4 regions of the Phytobacter sp. V69 genome follow, and region 4 is predicted to be linked to each of the others. Evidence: predicted binding sites of a transcription regulator. Region 4 holds the regulator's gene; each other region holds the start of a gene.
The links. Region 4 encodes CRP, which controls carbon source genes, mostly activating them, when cyclic AMP is high. Its sites were predicted from a motif close to ATGTGANNNNNNTCACAT; they were not measured.

Region 1 (5,793 bases), on a different contig from region 4:
GGGTATCCGACAGCGCCACCAGCGAGAAACACATCGCCATACGGTGGTCGTTATAGGTGCCGATTTCCGCATACTGGATGTGTGCAGGTGGGGTTACGCGAATGTAATCTTCGCCCTCTTCCACCTCAGCGCCCACTTTACGCAGTTCGGTTGCCATCGCAAAAAGGCGGTCAGTTTCTTTCACACGCCAGTTGTAGATGTTACGCATTGTGGTGGTACCGCGGGCAAACAACGCCGCCGTCGCAATCGTCATCGCCGCATCCGGAATATGGTTCATATCCATATCAATGGCGTTCAACTCGCCGTGCGTACAAGAGATGAAGTCATCACCCCAGACAACCTGCGCGCCCATTTTTTCCAGCACGTCGGCAAAACGAATATCGCCCTGCACGCTGTTACGCCCGATGCCGGTCACTTTAACCGTACCGCCTTTAATTGCGCCTGCGGCGAGGAAATAGGACGCTGACGACGCATCGCCTTCTACCAGATAGTGCCCCGCAGAGATGTACTGCTGATTGCCGCGCACAACAAAACGCTGATATTGCTGGTTTTCAACCTCAACACCAAAGGTTTTCATCAGGTGCAGCGTAATGTCGATATAGGGTTTGGAAACCAGATCGCCCTTGATGGAGATAACGGTGTCTTGCGTCGCCAGCGGTGCCGTCATCAGCAGCGCGGTTAAAAACTGGCTCGATACGCTACCGTCAACCTCAACGCTACCGCCGCTAAAACCACCGCGCAGACGCAGAGGCGGATAGTTTTCCTGTTCCAGATAGTCTATCTGCGCGCCGCCCTGGCGCAGTGAATCCACCAGATGACCAATCGGACGTTCTTTCATACGCAGTTCGCCAGTCAGCACAATATCATTGCTGCCAAGACACAGGGCTGCCGCCAGCGGGCGCATTGCCGTGCCAGCGTTCCCAAGGAATAATTCCAGCGGTTTGTCTGCTGTCAGCGGTCCGCCGACACCGGTTACTTCACAGCGTGTACGATCCGCAGATAACGTAAAGGAAACTCCCAACGCACTGAGCGCATTGAGCATATGGCGCACATCGTCGCTGTCCAGCAGATTGGTCAGAACGGTGGTGCCCTGTGCGAAGGCGGCCAGCAACAAGGCGCGGTTGGAAACACTTTTTGAACCAGGCAGATTAATGGTGCCATCTACCCGCGCGATGGGTTGTAACGTCAGGGATTCCATGAAACTCAACTCTCAACAAACAGAATAAAAACCCCCGCAGCCAGGCCACGGGGGTACGAGACAAGCTGAAATTAACCGTGGCGACGTTCGAAGTCAGCCATAAAGTCGGTCAGCACTTTTACGCCTTCCAGAGGCATGGCGTTATAGATAGAGGCGCGCATACCACCGACTACACGGTGGCCTTTCAGTGCATGCAGCCCGGCCGCCAGAGATTCTTCGAGGAAAACTTTGTCCAGCGCACTGTCTGCCAGCTGGAACGGGATGTTCATGCGGGAACGGTTGGCTGTAGCAACATCGTTACGGTAGAAATCGCTCTTATCAATCACACCGTACAGCAGATCGGCTTTCTGCTGATTCACGCGGTCCATCGCTGCGACGCCACCGTTGTTTTTCAGCCATTTGAACACCAGACCCGCCAGATACCAGGCAAAGGTCGGCGGCGTGTTAAACATGGAGTCATTTTCCGCCAGAATGGTGTAATCCAGAATTGACGGGCAGGACTGATGCGCTTTACCCAGCAGATCCTCGCGAACGATAACCAGCGTTAAGCCAGCCGGGCCAATATTTTTCTGCGCACCGGCATAAATCACACCGTAGCGGGAAACATCCAACGGAGTAGACAGAATCGTGGAGGAGAGGTCCGCCGTCACAACAACATCGGATGCGAAATTCGGCGTTTCATTGATGGCAATACCGTCAATGGTTTCATTCGGGCAGTAGTGCAAATAGGCGCTATTGTCGCTTAATTGCCACTCGCTCATCGGCTTCACGCCGCGCAGACCCTCTACGGAGATTTTTGCGTCAATGACATTCGGAGAGCAGTATTTTTTGGCTTCTTTAATTGCGCTCGCCGCCCAGTAGCCGGCATCAACATAATCTGCAGTGGTTTTATCACCCAGGATATTCAGCGGGATACCCGCAAACTGACCACGGCCGCCGCCATGGCAGAACAATACTTTGTAATTCGAGGGGATGTTCAGCAGATCGCGAAAATCCTTTTCTGCTTCTTCTGCCACCTGAATAAATTCTTTACCACGGTGGCTGATTTCCATCACCGATGTGCCAAGACCATGCCAGTCACAAAGTTCCTGTTGAGCCTGTTTAAGCACATCTGCCGGTAACATTGCCGGACCTGAACTGAAATTAAAGACCTGAGCCATTTCCCCTCACCACGCTAAAAGCAATAAGTTATAACAGTGGATATCGGTTTTATCATTCAGTGACACGCGCCGCAATGTCTAAAACTTATGACCCGAAAAATGCGGCCGTTGTCACACAAAACATTCTTCCGCCAAAGCGTCATAAAACCGACATAATGGCTATCAGGTCACTCGAATTTCCCGGCTGGCCTTCGACCATTCTGGATTTGCACAGCGTGGACATAATTGATGTTCCCCGGCCTGCATTACCATGATTTTGCTGCAGTGAACACACGCATAATCCCCCGCGTCCGGCACCGTGATAAAACGCGGAGAAAATTCTTCCGGAAGAATACACAAACCGGGTTTCACTTCGTCATCCGGGTAGTAATAGACGCTGAGCTGGCCGTTGGTTTCCAGTAGGGCCAGCCGCACCTGCCCGAGATGCTCCACGCTGCCCTGACGCAGCTCCATAAAGAACTCATATTCCGTGATATTTTCGGCTTCAAGCTTTTCCCACGCCAGTTGACCATTTTCGACTGCCACGACAGGTTTGCCTTCCAGTAAATCTCCCAGTCTTTCACTGTGTGCCATTAACCACATGACCAGCCGATACAGTAGCCCCAGCGTAATGAAGACCACCAGCACAGGTAGCATAGGAACATTATCGTAAAACGCCACGTCACCCGCCGCCGACCCCAACGTCAAAATGATGAGTACTTCAAAGAGTGACATCTGACGTACACCGCGCCGCCCGGTAATTTTCAGAAATAAGAAGACCAAAACGAAGGTATAGAGACAACGAAGCGCGACTTCCCAGAGAAACTCAGGTGGCACCTTATCAAGCGCCATACGATGTAGATCGAAGGCTTTCATTTTTCATGCCTGAACAATCATTTAGATTCATTAATCATAGCCAAAAGTTTTATTTTCGTAGACCGGGCCCCGAAGATAGCGTCAGTCACATAAAACTCGTATGATCGCCCGCTTTACGTACAAAAAAAGTGACTGCTGCTATGACGCAAACCTATATCCCCGGCAAAGACGCCGCACTGGAAGATTCCATCGCTCGCTTCCAGCAAAAACTGCTCGACCTCGGCTTCAATATTGAAGAAGCCTCCTGGCTGAACCCGGTGCCTAACGTCTGGTCCGTGCATATTCGTGATAAAGACAGTGCGCTGTGCTTTACCAACGGCAAAGGTGCCACCAAAAAGGCGGCTCTGGCTTCCGCGCTGGGTGAATATTTTGAGCGTCTGTCCACCAACTATTTCTTTGCGGATTTCTGGCTGGGCGACACCGTTGCGAATGGCCCGTTCGTGCACTATCCAAATGAGAAGTGGTTCCCGCTGACCGAAGACGACGAACTGCCGGAAGGCATTCTGGATCCGCGTCTGCGCGCCTTTTACGACCCGGAAAACGAACTGACGGCAGGCATGCTGGTTGATCTGCAGTCCGGTAATGAAGATCGCGGGATCTGCGCCCTTCCCTTTACCCGCCAGTCAGACGAACAAACCGTCTATATTCCGATGAACATCGTCGGCAACCTGTATGTCTCCAACGGCATGTCCGCTGGCAACACCCGCAATGAAGCGCGCGTGCAGGGGCTGTCGGAAGTATTCGAACGTCACATCAAAAACCGTATCATCAGCGAACGTATTAGCCTGCCTGAAATCCCGGCAGACGTGCTTGCGCGCTACCCGGGCGTGGTGGCCTCCATTGAGAAACTGGAAGCAGAAGGTTTCCCGATTTTCGCCTACGACGGCTCGCTGGGCGGTCAGTATCCGGTGATTTGCGTCGTTCTGTTCAACCCGACTAACGGCACCTGTTTTGCCTCTTTCGGCGCCCACCCGGACTTTGGTGTCGCACTGGAGCGTACCGTCACTGAACTGCTGCAGGGTCGTAGCCTGAAAGATCTGGACGTTTTCACCCCGCCGACGTTCGATGATGAAGAAGTGGCAGAGCACACTAACCTCGAAACCCACTTTATTGATTCCAGCGGTTCGATCTCCTGGGATCTGTTCAAACAGGATGCAGACTACCCGTTTGCTGACTGGAGCTTTGCCGGCACCACCGAAGAAGAGTTCGCCACCCTGATGGCCATCTTCAGCGCCGAAGATAAAGAAGTGTATATTGCCGACTACGAACACCTGGGCGTTTACGCCTGCCGTATCCTGGTGCCGGGTATGTCCGACATCTATCCGGCAGAAGATCTGTGGCTGGCAAATAATGCGATGGGCAGCCATCTGCGCGAAACGATCCTCTCTCTGCCTGGCAGTGAGTGGGAGCAAGAAGATTACTTGAACCTTATCGATCAGCTTGATGATGAAGGCCACGACGATGTAACCCGCGTGCGTGAACTGCTCGGTATCGCCACCGGTAAAGATAATGGCTGGTTTACGCTACGCATTGGCGAGCTGAAATCCATGCTCGCGCTGGCAGGCGGCGATCTTGAGCAGGCGCTTTCCTGGGTTGAGTGGACCATGGAGTTCAACGGTTCCGTCTTCAGCGCTGAACGTGCCAATTATTACCGCTGCCTGCAGACCCTGCTGCTGCTGGCGCAGGAAGAAGAGCGCCAGCCGCTTCAGTATTTGAACGCTTTCGTGCGGATGTACGGTTCAGATGCTGTTGAAGCAGCAAGTGCAGCCTTAAGTGGTGAAGCACCGTTCTATGGCCTGCAGCCTGCGGATGGCACGCTGGAAGCCTTCCCGGCACACCAGGCACTGTTAGCGGCTTACGAAAAATTACAACGTGCTAAACGGACTTTCTGGTCGAAATAACGACAAATAGTACGACAATATGTAGGCTTAATGACAGGTCTACGTTATATTACGGGGCAATTTCATTGCCCCTTTTTATTTATATTTCGGCAATGAGTGCCAATTGTAATAATTAAGTTAAACATGGGTGAATATAATTATATAAACCCAGGGCTTAGTGTTACTTTTTATGGCAATTACCCCATTTTAATTAACTGTTGTTTGGGAGGCCGTATAAAAAAATTCAACACTATTTGCAAATTTTAAAATTTATTTTTATTATTACAATCAATAAATTACCCCGCTTTTGCAGAAAAGCCATGCACTTTGCGGTCCCATAAGCCAGGCGAGATATGATCCATATCAAATTCTCTTCTATAATGCTTTGTTAGTATCTCGTCGCCGACTTAAATAAAGAGAGAGTTAGTGTGAAAGCTGACAACCCTTTTGATCTAATACTTCCAGCTGCGATGGCAAAAGTTGCCGAAGAAGCAGGTGTCTACAAAGCAACTAAGAAACCGCTGACCACGTTCTTTTTGGCGATTACAGCGGGTGTCTTTATCTCCATCGCGTTTGTTTTCTACATTACTGCCACCACAGGGACAGCCTCAATGCCGTACGGCATGGCTAAACTGGTTGGTGGGATATGCTTCTCATTAGGGCTGATCCTTTGCGTCATCTGTGGCGCTGACCTCTTCAC
Region 2 (5,793 bases), on a different contig from region 4:
CGGAAGCGCATCTGCTGCTCATGGCTCACCACGCGCGGTTGTCTTTCAAGGATGCGGGTGTTGCGGGCGGCTTCCTCTCCCAGCCAGGTGGTATTGGTGCGAGATCCTTCTGCGCGGAATTTTTCCAGATCCGACAGGCGCACCATATACCCGGTGACGCGCACCAGATCGTTACCGCTGACGTTGGCGGAAAACTCGCGCATCCCGGCTTTAAAGGCCCCGAGGCAGAGTTGCACCACGGCCTGCGGATTGTGTTTCACCGTCTCGTCGAGGGTCAGAATGTCGCTGATGCCCGCTGTGTACCAGGCATGATGCGGTGCAACCGTCAGCAGGTGGCTTATCGGATCCGGTTCATCGCCGTAAGGCAGGCGCGCGCCCGGGGTGGTACCAATATCCGAACTGATGCCGGACTGCGCATGGAGCATGCTGCGCTGATTCCAGCCATGTTTAACCGGCGTGTTGGCGACAAAGGTTGCCAGCTGTTCACTGATGCGCCAGGCCAGCGTGTTAGCCTCCTCACTTTTACCGTAGCGGGCGGATGAACCCGCTTTCTCGCACAGCGTATTCACCGCTTCGGCCAGACCATACATACCGAACATGGGCGCAAAACGTTGCGGGTCGATCAACCCTTCGGCGGCCAGGAAGCTATTCTCAAAGAAGCCGGATTGCGCGTAGAGAAAGTCACAGCGCGCATCGATGATGGCGATTTGCTGCTGACAGTAGTGGGGAAGCTGGTGGGCGAAGAAGTCATCGATGCTGTTGCTTCGTTCGGCGATCGCTTTCAGGTTCAGGCGAACCAGCGTACTGCCGCCACCGGCCAGCGGCAGCGAGTTGTAACAACTGACGACGCCATAGCCACCTTTTGTGAAAATTTTATCATTTGCCGGCCCGTTGGCGATATGTGGCTTACTGCATTCACAGATGTTTTTCGCCACCTCAAGCAGTAAATCATCCGGCGTAATATCCGGGTCATAAATAAAGGTCAGATTAGGCGCAACCTGCTTAAGCTCTGCATCGGCACGCAGAATGGCGCGGGTGATGGGCGTGTCGGCAGGGCCAATATTGGCATGCATAAACGCATCTGGCAGGGTTCTGTCGAGATAACGCCAGAAACGTTTTATTCGAATATCGATTTCGTCTTGTGTTAGAATTCTAACATATGGTTGCAGGATCGCATCCAGTTGCCCCAGGTAAACGGGCATGGATGTGACGGACGGAACATGGTGATACAGAATGGTGAGCATCGATAGCGCGTCGTCGAGATCGGTTGCCCCTTCAAGTTCCAGCCACTGCGAGCCATTCGCGAGGAATTTCGCATAATCCGGCAAAACATAGCGCGGTTTGTAGGGCGCGTGCCCTTCGAACATATCGCAAATGGTCCCCTCATCAAGCGCCGTTCGCGCCTCTTGCGCAAGGGGGGGATAAGGCAGGCTGTTCTCGGCCTCCAGCGCCAGAAAGTGGCGTTTCTGTGCCGGAGTCAGGGTGTCGCTGGTCGCAATTTGCTGGCAACGAGCCAGGTATGCTGAATCATTTGGCGTGGACATATTCGTTCCTCTTATTCCTTGAGCGTCCGGCCCAGTGTAAGTAGCCGAACGGAACCTGCCTTTGATCCACACACCTAAAAGCCCGGGTATGCGGCCTTGTTAAGGCTAAAAATTTGATGAATGTCTCATTATGGTTTTGCAAATGTGAATGTTGTTTTCATTAACTGTGATGAGTATCGAAGTGCAATGATGGGTTGATGTTAGAATAATAACAGACCCGTATTTAAGCGGCTTACACCGACGGAGAGAGAAATGACCGATTTAACTGCAAGCAGCCTGCGTGCGTTGAAACTGATGGACCTGACCACCCTGAACGACGACGACACCAATGAAAAAGTGATCGCACTGTGTCATCAGGCAAAAACCCCGGTCGGCAACACTGCCGCTATCTGCATCTATCCGCGTTTTATCCCGATTGCACGCAAGACGTTGAAAGAGCAGGGTACGCCGGACATCCGTATCGCGACGGTCACTAACTTCCCGCACGGTAACGACGATATCGAGATCGCGCTGGCGGAAACCCGTGCGGCGATTGCTTACGGTGCAGATGAAGTGGACGTGGTATTCCCTTACCGTGCGCTGATTGCAGGTAATGAGCAGGTTGGTTTTGATCTGGTTAAGGCCTGTAAAGACGCCTGTGCGGCGGCCAATGTTCTGCTGAAAGTCATTATCGAAACCGGTGAGCTGAAAGAAGAGGCGCTGATTCGCAAATCGTCTGAAATCTCTATCAAAGCGGGTGCCGATTTTATCAAAACCTCCACCGGTAAAGTGCCAGTGAATGCTACGCCGGAAAGCGCGCGCATCATGCTGGAAGTGATTCGCGATATGGGCGTGGAGAAGACTGTTGGTTTCAAACCGGCTGGCGGCGTGCGTTCAGCGGAAGACGCACAGAAGTTCCTCGCCATTGCCGACGACCTGTTTGGCGCTGACTGGGCAGATTCTCGCCACTACCGCTTTGGTGCTTCCAGCCTGCTGGCAAGCCTGCTCAAGGCGCTGGGCCACGGCGACGGTAAGAGCGCAAGCGGCTACTAATTCATTATCGTAGCCCGGACGAGGCCCACGCGCGCCGACTCCGGGATCTCCCCGGCGGCGCTACGCTTGGCCGGACTACAGAAACTGCGACTCGAATTATTTAGCGTAATCATTCATTGCAGTGGGTTTTTCGCTGCATTCAATCTGATTAATCAGGGGGTTACCGTGTTTCTCGCACAAGAAATTATTCGCAAAAAACGTGATGGTCACGCACTCAGTGATGAAGAGATCCGTTTCTTTATCAACGGGATCCGTGATAACACCGTGTCCGAAGGGCAAATTGCCGCGCTGGCGATGACCATTTTCTTCCACGACATGGCAATTGAGGAGCGCGTTTCGCTGACCATGGCGATGCGAGACTCAGGGTCTGTCCTCGACTGGAAACACCTCAATCTCAACGGACCTATCGTCGACAAACACTCCACTGGCGGCGTGGGCGATGTGACCTCGCTGATGTTGGGGCCGATGGTGGCAGCCTGTGGCGGTTATATCCCGATGATCTCCGGTCGTGGCCTCGGTCATACCGGCGGTACGCTCGACAAACTGGAAGCCATTCCAGGGTTTGATATTTTCCCGGACGACAGTCGTTTCCGCGACATCATTAAAGATGTGGGCGTGGCGATTATCGGACAAACGAATTCTTTAGCGCCGGCGGACAAACGCTTCTACGCCACGCGCGATATTACGGCAACGGTCGATTCTATCCCGTTGATCACCGCCTCTATTCTGGCCAAGAAACTGGCGGAAGGGCTGGACGCGCTGGTGATGGACGTCAAAGTGGGCAGCGGCGCGTTTATGCCGACACCTGAGCTCTCTGCTGAACTGGCGCAGGCGATTGTCGGCGTGGCCAACGGTGCGGGCGTGCGTACCACCGCCTTGCTCACCGATATGAATCAGGTGCTCGCTTCCAGTGCGGGTAACGCCGTTGAAGTCCGTGAAGCCGTACGCTTCCTGACCGGTGATTACCGCAACCCGCGTCTGCTGGACGTGACGATGGCGCTGTGCGTCGAGATGCTGGTTTCCGGCCGACTGGCGAAAGATGACGCCGAGGCACGCAGCAAATTGCAGGCGGTGCTGGATAATGGCAAAGCGGCGGAGATCTTCGGTCGCATGGTGGCGGCACAAAAAGGCCCGACCGATTTCGTCGAGAACTACGACAAATATCTGCCGACCGCGACCCTCAGCAAGGCCGTGTATGCCGACAATGAAGGGTTCATCGCGCAGATGGACACCCGCGCGCTGGGTATGGCGGTGGTTTCCATGGGCGGTGGTCGTCGTCAGGCGTCCGACATTATTGATTACAGCGTTGGCTTTACCGATATGGCTCGCCTGGGTGATGCCATCGACGGTCAGCGTCCGTTAGCCGTCATCCACGCAAAAGATGAAGCCAGCTGGCAGGAAGCGGCAAATGCGGTCAAAGCGGCGATTGTGATTGCTGATAAAGCGCCAAAAGAGACGCCAACGGTCTGGCGACGCATTACCCATTAACGATATACTGATCTGATCGCTCTTTTTTGAAGCACTACGTACGGAGAACAATATGAAACGTGCATTTATTATGGTGCTGGACTCCTTCGGCATCGGCGCAACAGAAGATGCCGAGCGTTTTGGTGACGTGGGTTCCGATACCATGGGTCACATCGCAGAAGCCTGTGCTAAAGGCGAAGCGGACAACGGTCGTAAAGGCCCATTGAATCTGCCTAACCTGACCCGCCTGGGCCTGGTCAAAGCACACGAAGGTTCTACGGGTAAAATTGCAGCCGGCATGGACGGCAACGCGGAAGTGGTGGGCGCATACGCCTGGGCGCATGAGCTCTCTTCCGGCAAAGACACCCCGTCAGGCCACTGGGAAATCGCCGGTGTACCGGTTCTGTTCGACTGGGGCTATTTCTCCGATCATGACAACAGCTTCCCGCAGGAGCTGCTGGATAAACTGGTGAAACGCGCAAACCTGCCGGGCTACCTCGGCAACTGCCACTCTTCCGGTACGGTTATTCTCGACCAACTGGGCGAAGAGCATATGAAAACCGGCAAGCCGATTTTCTATACCTCTGCTGACTCCGTGTTCCAGATTGCCTGCCATGAAGAGACCTACGGTCTGGATAAACTCTACGAGCTGTGCGAAATCGCTCGCGAAGAGCTGACCGAAGGGGGTTACAACATCGGTCGCGTGATCGCCCGTCCGTTTGTTGGCTATAAAGCCGGGAATTTCCAGCGTACCGGTAACCGTCATGACCTGGCCGTTGAGCCACCGTCAGCGACCGTGCTGCAGAAATTCGTCGATGAGAAAGACGGGCAGGTGGTTTCCGTGGGTAAAATCGCGGACATCTACGCCAACTGCGGCATCACCAAAAAAGTGAAAGCCACCGGTCTGGACGCGCTGTTTGACGCCACCATTCAGGAAATGAAAGTTGCGGGTGATAAGACAATCGTCTTTACCAACTTCGTTGATTTCGACTCATCATGGGGCCATCGTCGCGATGTCGCCGGTTATGCGGGTGGTCTGGAGCTGTTCGATCGCCGTTTGCCGGAACTGATGGAGTGGGTAGGGGAAGATGACATTCTGATCCTGACCGCTGACCACGGCTGCGACCCGACCTGGCAGGGCACCGATCATACCCGCGAACACATTCCGGTGCTGATCTATGGCCCGAAAGTAAAACCGGGCTCACTCGGTCACCGTGAAACCTTCGCAGATATTGGTCAGACTGTCGCGTCGTTCTTCGGCACCTCGCCGATGGACTACGGTAAAAACATGCTGTAAATCCGTTTTGGGGTGGTGTGGTCTGATACCCTCACCCCAGTTCTCTCCCACGAGAAACATGGGTGCGGCCTGATGCCCTCACCCCAACCTTCTCCCGCAAGGAGAGGGTAAAAATACATTAAAAAGGAACTGAAGATGGCAACTCCTCACATTAACGCAGAAATGGGCGATTTCGCGGATGTTGTTCTGATGCCGGGCGACCCGCTGCGCGCAAAGCACATTGCTGAAACCTTTTTCGAAGATATCCGTGAAGTGAACAACGTGCGCGGCATGCTGGGTTACACCGGCACCTACAAAGGCCGCAAAATCTCCGTAATGGGTCACGGCATGGGTATCCCGTCCTGCTCGATCTACGCGAAAGAGTTGATCACCGATTTCGGCGTGAAAAAAATCATTCGTGTGGGCTCCTGCGGCGCGGTGCGTATGGACGTGAAACTGCGTGATATCGTCATC
Region 3 (5,793 bases), on a different contig from region 4:
TCTACAGCCTGCTGGAACTGCGGGATGAGAATATCGACAGTTATCAGGACATCATTACCGCCGAATTACCCAGCGAAGTTGACTGCGAGATCCTGAAAATCAGTGCCGCTGAGCCGGTGCTGGTGAAAACCCGCCGGGGCTATAACGAGCGCGGTGAACTGGTGGAGTTCGGCGTCGCCAAGCATCTCGCCAGTTGCTATCAGTACATTGTTGAGAACAGCCGATGACGTGGCACACGCAGGGAAAATCACCGGATTACCGTTTTTCGCTGGCCAATGAACGCACTTTTCTTGCCTGGATCCGTACGGCGCTGGCCTTTATGGCGGCGGCCATTGGTATCGATCAGTTGGCAACAAACCTGGCGCCTGCCGGGGCGCGCGATCTGCTGGTTGCCGTGTTGGGTGTGATGGCCGCTCTGCTTGCCGGATATGCCTGGCGGCGGTGGGTGGGCAATGAACGGGCGATGCGTAATGATGCGGCGCTCACCTATCCGCGTATGCTGCTGTGGTTAAGTGGCGGTCTGGCTGCCACCATTTTGCTGACGCTCGCCATGCTGATTCTGTTATGAGTGCCCCTCTGCGTCTTCGCGAATCTGGCCTGCAGCCGGAACGAACGGTTCTCGCCTGGCAAAGAACGGTCTTTTCTGTGCTGGTTGTTGCATTGGTGCCCGTGCGTCTGGCGTTTGTACGCGGCGAGGCGGTATTTATGATGATCAGCGCCGTGGCTGCCATACTGGGACTCGCGCTGGTGGTGATTTCATACTGGCGGCAAAAAACCGTGTTTGCCGATGTCGAGCTAACAACAGGTTCTTCATTGCTGGCAAAACGGCTTATCTGCGCGGCACTCTGTCTGGCGTCGTTGTCACTGGCATTACCTGCACTGTTCAATTTGATACAGAGGGCATTTTTGATATGGCGGTAGCCGGGTGCCATGTAATGGCAAAACCAACGGGCTCGGTGTGTAACATTGATTGCACCTACTGTTTTTACCTCGAAAAAGAGGCGCTTTACCCTGAGCGCAACAAAAACTGGCGCATGTCGGATGACACCCTCGAAACCTATATTTCGCAGCATATCGCCGCCCAAAGCGGCAACCATGTGATCTTCGCCTGGCAGGGCGGGGAACCCACCATGATGGGGCTGCCGTTCTTTCGTCGTGTGGTTGAGCTGTGCGATAAGTACGCCAACGGCAAGAAGATTGAACATGCCCTGCAAACCAATGGTATCGTGCTTAACGACGAGTGGGCGCGCTTTTTTGCTGAAAACCGCTTCCTGATTGGCCTGTCTATTGATGGGCCTGCACATGTGCATAACCAGTACCGGGTGAACCGGGCCGGGAAAGGCACGCATGAGCAGGTGGTGGCGGCAATGGCGCTACTGAAAGCGCATCATGTTGAATTCAATACCCTGACGGTGGTGGGCAAGCATAACGTGGGTCATGCGCGGGAAGTGTATGACTTTCTGCTGGCCGCTGGCTCACGCCACATGCAGTTTATTCCGTTGGTTGAACGAATGAGTACCACGGAGTCATCGGTGCTTAACCTGGTTCTGCCGGGTGAAAGTGCCGCGTCGCTGGCCCCCTGGACGGTGCCGTCATGGCAGTTCGGCGAGTTTCTGAATCACATTTTTGACGTCTGGATCCGCCGTGATGTGGGGCGTGTTTCCGTGCAGATGTTTGATGTCGCGCTGGCGGCTTGGACCGGGCAGCCACCGGTGCTGTGCGTCCATTCAGAAACCTGCGGCCATGCCTTTGCCCTGGAGTCGAACGGCGACCTCTATAACTGCGACCACTTTGTCTACCCGGAACATTTACTGGGCAATATTCACCAGCAAAGCATTGAAGAGATGAATAACAGCGAGCAGGCGATCGCGTTTGGTCAGGCAAAGCGTGATACGCTGACCCCCGATTGCCGCCGCTGTGATTTTCGCTTTGTCTGCCATGGCGGCTGCCCGAAGCACCGCTTCGCGGTCTCGCCGACGGGCCATCCCGGCCATAACTATCTCTGCGCGGGCTATAAACACTTTTTCCAGCACATTACGCGTTATATGAACGTCTGGCGTGAAATCCTGGCCGATGGCTATCCGCCTGCGGCCATCATGCAGTGGGTGGCGCAAGAGCAGCGCGCTGCCGCGCAGCCGACCAATCGCAGCGTTAATCGTAACGACAGTTGCCCGTGCGGCAGCGGTAAGAAATACAAGAAGTGCTGCGGGCAACACAGGTAAGGCTATCCTGTGCTGCACCGCATCGGAAGGGATTAACGTTTAACGCCGCCGTACTGGGCGAACCAGTCCAGCATCCGACGCCAGCCATCTTTGGCGGACTCTTCATGGTAGCTGGGACGGTAATCGGCGTTAAAGGCGTGGCCGGCGTCAGGGTAAACCACTATTTCGGCGTGGGCGTTGGCAGCACGTAACGCCTGGCGCATGGTATCGACGGTGTCCAGCGGGATCCCCGTATCCTGCGCGCCATACAGACCGAGTACCGGCGCATTGAGGTCGGTGGCGATGTCTACCGGATGCTTCGGTGAATTCAGCGATTTTTGCCCCACCAGTTTTCCATACCAGGCTACCGCCGCTTTCAACTGTGGGTTATGCGCCGCGTACAGCCAGACAATTCTCCCACCCCAGCAAAATCCGGTCGCCAGCAGTCGATGGGCATCGCCGCCATTGCGTGCCGCCCAGTTGGCGACGTGATCGAGGTCGGCCAGTACCTGCGCGTCGGGCACTTTCATTACCAGCCCATCGTAGAGGGTCTGGATATCAGCAAAATCATTCGGGTCGCCCTGACGAAAATAGAGTTCCGGGGCGACGGCCAGATAACCTTCCAGGGCGAGACGGCGACACAGGTCGCGAATGTGTTCGTGGACGCCAAAGATTTCCTGAATCACCAGCACCACCGGGAGCGGGCCGCTCGCCTCTTTTGGCCGGGCGTGCCAGGCCGGCATACTATCGCCCTGAGTCGGGATCGTGGTTTCGCCTGTGATGATGGCGTCTTCCGGGGTGTGCAATGAGGTTGAAGCGTGAGGTGATGCCGCCGGTGCGTAGCCCGGTAATGTATTTGTTGTCATGGCGTTCTCCATACCCTTTATTTAGGGCTTCTATAACTATAGTCCGACAGGAAGCAAATCATCCTGTGCGAAAAAGGCTATCTTTGGAGCAGGGCTGTAATGCTGAATGTGTTAATGTGATGTTCATCACTATTTTATGGAAATTTCATGCAAACAAATTGCATCGTGGAGATCTCAGTCACGAAATTGCGCGCATGTCTTCTGTAAAGTACCGTTTTGCTTCTTCTGACTAACCCTGACCACAGAGGAGTTTTTATGTCCAAGTCTGATGTTTTTCATCTCGGCCTCACTAAGAACGATTTACAAGGGGCTACGCTGGCTATCGTTCCTGGCGATCCAGAGCGTGTGGAAAAGATCGCCGCGCTGATGGATAAGCCGGTTAAGCTGGCATCTCATCGCGAGTTCACCTCCTGGCGTGCTGAACTGGATGGCAAACCAGTCATCGTCTGCTCCACCGGTATCGGTGGTCCGTCAACCTCTATCGCGGTAGAAGAGCTGGCCCAACTGGGTATCCGCACTTTCCTGCGTGTAGGGACAACGGGCGCTATTCAGCCACATATCAACGTTGGCGATGTGCTGGTGACTACCGCATCCGTTCGTCTGGACGGCGCGAGCCTGCATTTTGCACCGATGGAATACCCGGCTGTCGCTGACTTCGAGTGCACCACCGCGCTGGTGGCAGCGGCGAAAGAGGTTGGTGCAACCACCCATATCGGCGTGACCGCTTCTTCCGATACCTTCTACCCGGGCCAGGAACGTTATGACACCTTCTCCGGCCGCGTGGTGAACCGCTACAAAGGCTCCATGGAAGAGTGGCAGTCGATGGGCGTGATGAACTACGAAATGGAATCCGCAACGTTGCTGACCATGTGTTCCAGCCAGGGCCTGCGTGCCGGGATGGTGGCGGGTGTTATCGTCAACCGTACCCAGCAGGAAATTCCGAACGCGGAAACCATGAAGCAAACGGAAAGCCATGCGGTGAAAATCGTGGTAGAAGCCGCGCGTCGCCTGCTGTAATTCGTTGCTTCTGCATGAAGGCCGGTATATCCGGCCTTTTGTCTATCTGCGCTTTCCCGACACGGGATTAATCCGTATTTCCTCCGCCTGGTCCTCTCCCGGTTCACAATAAAAACAACCGATTCGCCTGCGACGCTTTTCGAACAGGGTCTTAACGAACTGTTTAGCGGGGGTTGAAACGTAGGGCAAACGCGGCCAATCTGTTACACTTCACGAACATTTTCTTCAATAGCAGGCACTAAGATGGCGGAAGATTCAAAAGAGACGACGCACTTTGGTTATCAGACCGTCGCCAAAGATCAGAAAGCCGAGATGGTGGCACACGTATTCCACTCGGTAGCCGCAAAATACGATGTCATGAACGACCTGATGTCGATGGGCATCCACCGTTTGTGGAAGCGTTTTACGATCGACTGCAGCGGCGTGCGTCGTGGGCAAACGGTTCTCGATTTGGCCGGAGGGACCGGCGATCTGACGGCAAAATTCTCCCGTCTGGTTGGCGAAACGGGCCAGGTTGTGCTGGCAGATATTAACGAGTCCATGCTCAAAATGGGCCGTGAAAAACTGCGCAATATCGGCGTGATCGGCAACGTTGAATATGTTCAGGCGAATGCCGAAGCGTTGCCGTTCCCGGATAACACCTTTGATTGCATCACCATCTCTTTTGGTTTGCGTAACGTTACTGAAAAAGAAAACGCGCTGCGTTCCATGTACCGCGTGCTTAAGCCGGGCGGACGCCTGCTGGTGCTGGAATTTTCCAAGCCGATTATTGAGCCGCTAAGCAAGATATACGACGCTTACTCCTTCCACGTGCTGCCGCGTATCGGGCAACTGGTGGCCAGCGATGCGGAAAGCTACCGCTATCTGGCGGAATCTATCCGTATGCATCCGGATCAGGAAACCCTGAAAGCGATGATGCAGACCGCAGGTTTTGAAAACGTCGATTACTACAACATGACCGCAGGCGTCGTTGCGCTGCATCGTGGCTATAAGTTCTGACAGGAGTTTATATGCCCTTTAAGCCCCTGGTGAATGCGGGTATTGAACGTGTGTTTAATACTTTTATTTACCGTGAGAAAGCCTTAAAACCGGCCCGACAGCGTCTGCGTGACAAAGTCTTACGCATTGAGCTAAAAGGGTTCAATTCGCCGCTGGTGCTGGCCTTTAGTGAACGCCAGGTTGACGTGCTGGGCGAATGGGAAGGTGAGGCCGACTGTACGGTCATCACCCAGCTTGGCGTTTTGCCCACCCTGCGTGACAGGCAACGGCTGACCGCGCTGATTCGCTCGGGCGAGCTGGAAGTGCAGGGCGATATTCAGGTGGTGCAGAATCTCGTTGCGCTGATGGATCTGGCCGAGTTTGATATCGCGGAACTGCTGGCCCCGTACACGGGCGATGTCGCAGCCGAAGGGATCGGCAAAGCGCTGCGTAACGGCGCATTTCTGGTACGCCACGGCTTTGAGCGCCAGCAGCGCTATGTTGCAGAAGTCCTGACCGAAGAATGGCGTCTTGCGCCAGGTGCACTGGAAGTGGCCTGGTTTGCGGAAGAAACCGCCGCAGTGGAACGTGCGGTGGACGCATTAAGCAAGCGCCTGGTTAAACTGGAGGGCAAATGACGCCAGGAGAAATACGGCGCCTCTATTTCATCGTCCAGACCTTTTTAAGTTACGGCCTTGATGAGCTAATCCCAAAAATGCGTATCACGTTGC
Region 4 (5,793 bases):
GCATTCGACATCATCAACACGCCAGAAGTGTTGAATGGCGTGAACGAGAAACGCGAGCTGTTCGTCAAACATCTGGAGAAGATCAACGCGCAGTACAATATTTTCAGCGAAATTCGCGGCATGGGGCTGTTGATTGGTGCCGAACTGAATCCGCAATTCAAAGGTCGCGCACGTGACTTCCTGCTGGCTGCTGCCGATGCCGGTGTGATGGTACTGAATGCCGGACCTGACGTGATGCGTTTTGCACCCGCGCTTATCGTTGAAGAGAGCGATATCGATGAAGGTATGCAGCGCTTCGCGAAAGCCGTAGCGAAAGTGATTAACACTTAAGACCGTAAGCGGCGATTTAACCAGATGCCGTGATGCGGACGCTGACGCCATGCCACCGACGAAATGGTGTGCATGGTGCTCAGATGCCCCAGAATACGTTGCAGGTGCTGTTCCAGCGTGCTCATTGGACCGTGCGTCATACTCTCCGGTGCTTCCAGAATATTCACATCCCCCGAACTTCCCGGTCCATCGTATTCCAGCCGCTGCTGACAGCGCTGCAGGGCAATTTCACACGACTGTAAATAACGCTGCGCCAGATCCGGCGTGAGCATGGTGTGTTCCCGCGCCAGGGTCGTCATCGCATTAATGTGTTCGACAATAAACTGACTGTGCGTGACCCACAGCTTCATATCGGCCAGATAGCGCGTGTCAAAGCCGGGTTCCTGCATCGCCTGATTCAGTGAGTTGAAGAGGGCGTTGTGCGCCTGGTTTACCCGCATGCGCTGCCAGGCCAGCGGCGTAGCCTGGGGATCATCGCTCAGAATCAGGCGGATGGCATCCTGATAGGTTTCCAGCGCGTCATGGGCGTTTTTGCGCAGCAGGCCGCTTTGCCACTGGGGCCACAGCCAGACAACACCGCCAAAAGCGATCAGGCAGCCGATCAGCGTGTCGATAAGACGGGCAACGATAAACTGCTCGCCGTTCAGCGTGAGCAACTGGAGTGTATACACCGCGGTGAGAGTAAAGCCGACCATCGCCCAGCCGTAGCTTTTGCGGATAATCAGGTAGCTCACCAGCGTCACCATCAGCATTGCCGCCAGCGTGAAACCTTCCGGTACGTGGTAGTGCAGCGTTGCGCCGGCAATGATCAATCCGGCCATGGTGCCTGCCGCCCGATGCAGAATGCGTACCCGCGTGGCACCGTAGCCGTTTTGCGTGACAAACATCACCGTCATCATGATCCAGTAAGGCTTGGGCAGATGGAGCGCGCTGCCCATCAGGCTGGCAATGCTGAGCATGACGCTTATCCGCGCCGCATTGCGAAAGGCAGCGGATTTCAACGACAGATAACTTTTGAAGGCAGGGAGCAGCGGCAGGCGGCGCTGCTTCTCAGCCATCAGGTCGCGAACATAGAGTGGACGCTGGGTGCGCAAAACGCGGGCTATCTGGCTGAAATGCCAGGCGCAGAACTGTCCAACCGGGTTATCCGGGTGCTGACGGGCGATTTTCTCCAGCGCGCCTATCTGCTTATCCATATTGAAACGCCGGGGATAGCGATGATAGAGAATGTCATCGGCGAGCACCCGTAACCGCGCGGCGACGGTTTGCGCATTCCAGCGGATAACCTCTTCAGCGTGGCTGCGTTCAACCAGCTCCTGAACCTCTTGCGGTTGATGGAGGCTGACGGAGATATGCTCTTGCAAATCCAGCGCGACCTGGAACATACGCAGCAACCGCTTGTAATCGTTGTTCTTATTGGCCGCCAGCATATGCAACTGCTGGTAGCTCTGGCTTATCATATCCACCGCTTTTTGCTGGCGTGCCAGCAGCGGCGGGAGGGCTTTTTCCGGATCGGCGTGTTGCGTCAGCAGGCTGTATTTTGCTTCACAGTAGTCCGCCAACTGGCGATAGAGCAGGCTTAACGATTCGCGCAGCGGCTGTTCCCGCCAGAGCCAGAACCAGAAGGCGTTAAACGCGCCGTACCACAGGGTGCCGAGCCCATAAATCAGCAACGGTTCCCAGACGGGCATATTCCCGGCGAGGCTTAAGGTAAAGATGGCCGCAATGAGCGAGGCGGGCAGCAGGCGTCCGTGCAAGGCGCTGATTTCCGCCGTGACGCCAAGCAATAGCGTGAGTCCGGTCAGGATCAGCGGCAAGGGGATATTTTGTGTCAGTAACAACTGTACCGTAAGGCTGCTGCCAGCAAAAAGTGAACCGCCAACGATCAGGCGTTTAAAGAAACGTTTGTGCGGTGTATCCAGACCGGCAATATTGCAGCAGGCAGGAACAAGAGAGAACAGCAGACCGAGATCGAGACGCCCGATAAGCAGGCCAACGGTCACAGGGAGGCATAACACCAGCGTTTGTCGCAGTGCATAGTTGATTTCGGGGTGATAAATCAGCCTGCGCCACATGGGGAATAGAGACAAAAACGGCGCATCGCTAAGTACGATGCGCCGCTTGAGAATTAACGTGTACCGTACACGACGATAGTTTTGCCGTGTGCAGAGATCAGGTTTTGATCTTCCAACATTTTCAGGATACGTCCCACAGTTTCACGGGAACAGCCGACGATCTGACCAATTTCCTGACGAGTAATTTTAATTTGCATACCGTCCGGGTGGGTCATTGCATCCGGTTGTTTCGCCAGATTCAGCAGCGTCTGTGCAATGCGGCCCGTCACATCAAGGAATGCGAGGTTGCCGACTTTTTCTGATGTAACCTGCAGACGACGCGCCATCTGAGAAGACAAGCGCATCAGAATATCCGGGTTCACCTGAATGAGCTGACGGAATTTTTTGTAGGAGATTTCGGCCACTTCACAAGCTGTCTTGGCGCGTACCCATGCACTACGCTCCTGACCCTCTTCGAACAGACCCAGTTCACCGATAAAATCTCCCTGGTTAAGGTAAGAGAGGATCATCTCTTTACCTTCTTCATCCTTGATTAGCACAGCCACTGAGCCTTTGACGATGTAATACAACGTTTCCGCTTTTTCACCCTGGTGAATCAGCGTGCTCTTCGACGGGTACTTATGAATGTGGCAATGAGACAAGAACCATTCGAGAGTCGGGTCTGTTTGCGGTTTGCCAAGCACCATGCGCGGTTATCCTCTGTTATAAGCTGGCTCCAGACGCTGGATTCACACAACGCGTCCGGGGTTGCAATCTATCTTCCCGATAGCTGGGAAGTGGACCGTCAGACATGCCTGCGGCCTGTAATATGTGATGTCCTCTGCATACATGCTAAACGTCAATGTATATCACTGTAGCATCCAGATTGTTTTAGCATAGCTTTTGCTGCCTGTCTCCTGGTGTCTCGCTTCAGCTTGACGCAGGTCGCCTTCCGTTGCGACTTTTCTTATGTGCGCGTAATCTGTAAAGAAAATTGCAACTCCGGAGTTAATTAAAATGCAAGCTCGTGTGAAATGGGTAGAAGGTTTAACGTTCCTTGGCGAGTCTGCGTCCGGGCACCAGATCCTGATGGACGGTAACTCAGGCGACAAGGCACCAAGCCCGATGGAAATGGTGCTGATGGCGGCAGGCGGATGCAGCGCTATTGATGTTGTCTCTATCCTGCAAAAAGGGCGTCACGACGTGACAGACTGCGAAGTGAAGCTAACGTCAGAGCGTCGTGAAGAGGCTCCGCGCCTGTTCACGCATATTAATTTGCACTTCATCGTGACCGGCAAAGCGCTGAAAGATGCCGCGGTTTCGCGTGCGGTGGATCTCTCCGCCGAGAAGTACTGCTCTGTGGCATTGATGCTGGAGAAAGCGGTAAATATCACACACTCGTATGAAGTGATCGAAGCCTGATGTGTTGCCGGAGGCGATCTCCGGCACTTTCAGCATCCGACATTTCCCCTGTGGCGCTGCGCTAACCGGGGCTACATCGGGCGGAAGCAGATTTTCTGTTTGCCAGAAAACTACTCGATCTTCTTACCTTCCATCAGCCGTTGTACCAGCGGCGTCATGATGAGTTCCATCGCCAGCCCCATTTTCCCGCCCGGCACCACCAGAGTATTCATGTGCGAAATGAATGAGCCCTGCAACATCGCCAGCAGCCAGGGATAATCAATGCCTTCCAGATTACGGAAATGAATCACCACAAAGCTTTCATCCAGCGAGGGAATGACTTTGGCGGCGAACGGGTTGGAGGTGTCCACGGTCGGCACGCGCTGGAAATTGATATGGGTGCGGGAAAACTGTGGGGTGATGAAGTTGATGTAGTCTTCCATCGAGCGAACCACCGAATCCATCACCGCCTCGCGGGAATGGCCGCGCTCGCTGGTATCGCGCACCAGCTTTTGCATCCACTCGAGGTTGACGATGGGTACTACGCCCACCAGCAGATCCACGTGGCGAGCCACATCATGCTGCGGCGTCACCACGCCGCCGTGCAGCCCCTCATAGAACAGTACATCGGTTGGTTCCGGCAGCGGTTGCCAGGGGGTGAACGTGCCGGGTACCTGATTCCAGGGCACGGCTTCATCGTAGGTGTGCAGGTATTTTCGCGCCTGGCCTTTGCCGGTTTGTCCGTACTCAGTAAAGGTTTGCTCCAGCAGGCCGAAGTCGTTCGCTTCCGGGCCAAAGTAGCTGATATGTCGACCTAAATCGCGGGCTTTACGGATTGCCATGTCCATCTCAGGGCGGGTGTAGCGATGAAAGCTGTCACCCTCGACCTCGGCGGCATGCAAATCCAGTTGAGCGAAGATTTTGCGAAACGCGAGGCTGGTGGTGGTGGTTCCCGCACCGCTGGAACCTGTTACGGCAATAACCGGATGTTTAGCGGACATAGCAACTCCCTGAGTAAGCCATTATTGTAGGTGAAGCCTGCCGCCCTGCACGTTACTCGCGAAACTGCGAGCGTGGCATAATGTTGACGGTTTCATGCAGTTCTGACCACACCAGTAGGGCCTCGCCGTTTTTCAGCTGCCGTCTTACATCGGCGACCTTTTGTTCGAGCGAGCGCTCATGTTCACCATAATCGGTGCCTTCGCGCAAGACAAAGCTTTCAATCAGGTTATCCAGCGTCTCAGGTGCCAGATCCTGCCAGGGAATAATCATTTCAGCTTTCCAGATAAGTGTGCAGCCAGTCGGGGATCCGTTTTTCCAGCCACATTTCCGGGCGCAGCAACGTGCCGCCTACAAAACCCACGTGACCACCGTGTTCGGTCAGTTGATATTCTACCGATGGCGGCAATGTCTGCGTATCGGGGATCACGTTTTGATCCATAAAAGGATCGTCTTTCGCATGGATGATCAGGGTCGGTTTGCTGATTTTATTCAGCAATGGCATGGCGCTGCACTGGCGATAATAGTTAATCGCATCGGCAAAACCGTGGATACGCGCGGTAATCGCATCATCGAAATCACGCAGGCGACGCAGGCGTTTCAACTGGCGCAAATCAATAGGTAACGACCCCGGATAGGCTTTTAACTTGCGCGACGCGTTGGCTTTCAGCAGGTTGAGCAAATAGTGCTGGTACACCCGTGAGAAGCCGGTTTCGATATGCTCGCTGCACGCTTCCAGCACGAAGGGGGCAGAGACAATCACCGCCGCATCCAGGGGGACGCTATCTTCTTCTTTCGCCAGCAGGCAGGCGAGCATATTGCCGCCCAGTGAATAACCAACCGCGGCAGTACGCGCCTCGCCGAACTCACGTTTCAGCCAGTGTAAGAACCAGGTGCCGTCTTCGGTTTCGCCAGAATGGTAAATGCGATGAAGACGGTTAGGCTCACCGCTACAACCACGGAAATGCATCACTACGCCCAGCCAGCCGCGTGCTTTTGCAGCTTCGAT

Region 1: serC (3-phosphoserine/phosphohydroxythreonine transaminase) is a predicted target of CRP. The motif match lies at 2,458-2,475, and genes of this name have one in related genera.
Region 2: deoC (deoxyribose-phosphate aldolase) is a predicted target of CRP. The motif match lies at 1,656-1,673, and genes of this name have one in related genera.
Region 3: udp (uridine phosphorylase) is a predicted target of CRP. The motif match lies at 3,182-3,199, and genes of this name have one in related genera.

Annotation. Positions count from the first base shown of each region.
Region 1 is NZ_CBFFRL010000010.1:31,519-37,311, reverse strand. Features, by position in the region: gene aroA (3-phosphoshikimate 1-carboxyvinyltransferase) at 1-1,198, opposite strand, end outside; gene serC (3-phosphoserine/phosphohydroxythreonine transaminase) at 1,270-2,358, opposite strand; gene ACSZPU_RS02730 (DUF421 domain-containing protein) at 2,521-3,213, opposite strand; gene ycaO (30S ribosomal protein S12 methylthiotransferase accessory factor YcaO) at 3,354-5,114, shown strand; gene focA (formate transporter FocA) at 5,522-5,793, shown strand, end outside.
Region 2 is NZ_CBFFRL010000114.1:2,792-8,584, forward strand. Features, by position in the region: gene ACSZPU_RS15995 (YjjW family glycine radical enzyme activase) at 1-22, opposite strand, end outside; gene ACSZPU_RS16000 (YjjI family glycine radical enzyme) at 1-1,544, opposite strand, end outside; gene deoC (deoxyribose-phosphate aldolase) at 1,797-2,576, shown strand; gene deoA (thymidine phosphorylase) at 2,742-4,064, shown strand; gene deoB (phosphopentomutase) at 4,117-5,340, shown strand; gene deoD (purine-nucleoside phosphorylase) at 5,476-5,793, shown strand, end outside.
Region 3 is NZ_CBFFRL010000046.1:15,257-21,049, reverse strand. Features, by position in the region: gene ACSZPU_RS08855 (GntR family transcriptional regulator) at 1-227, shown strand, start outside; gene ACSZPU_RS08850 (YidH family protein) at 224-568, shown strand; gene ACSZPU_RS08845 (DUF202 domain-containing protein) at 565-921, shown strand; gene ACSZPU_RS08840 (anaerobic sulfatase maturase) at 912-2,222, shown strand; gene ACSZPU_RS08835 (dienelactone hydrolase family protein) at 2,255-3,067, opposite strand; gene udp (uridine phosphorylase) at 3,323-4,084, shown strand; gene ubiE (bifunctional demethylmenaquinone methyltransferase/2-methoxy-6-polyprenyl-1,4-benzoquinol methylase UbiE) at 4,328-5,083, shown strand; gene ubiJ (ubiquinone biosynthesis protein UbiJ) at 5,095-5,700, shown strand; gene ubiB (ubiquinone biosynthesis regulatory protein kinase UbiB) at 5,697-5,793, shown strand, end outside.
Region 4 is NZ_CBFFRL010000068.1:4,742-10,534, forward strand. Features, by position in the region: gene argD (bifunctional acetylornithine/succinyldiaminopimelate transaminase) at 1-330, shown strand, start outside; gene ACSZPU_RS11785 (YccS/YhfK family putative transporter) at 327-2,405, opposite strand; gene crp (cAMP-activated global transcriptional regulator CRP) at 2,459-3,091, opposite strand; gene ACSZPU_RS11795 (OsmC family protein) at 3,402-3,806, shown strand; gene ACSZPU_RS11800 (phosphoribulokinase) at 3,917-4,786, opposite strand; gene ACSZPU_RS11805 (YheU family protein) at 4,839-5,057, opposite strand; gene ACSZPU_RS11810 (hydrolase) at 5,059-5,793, opposite strand, start outside.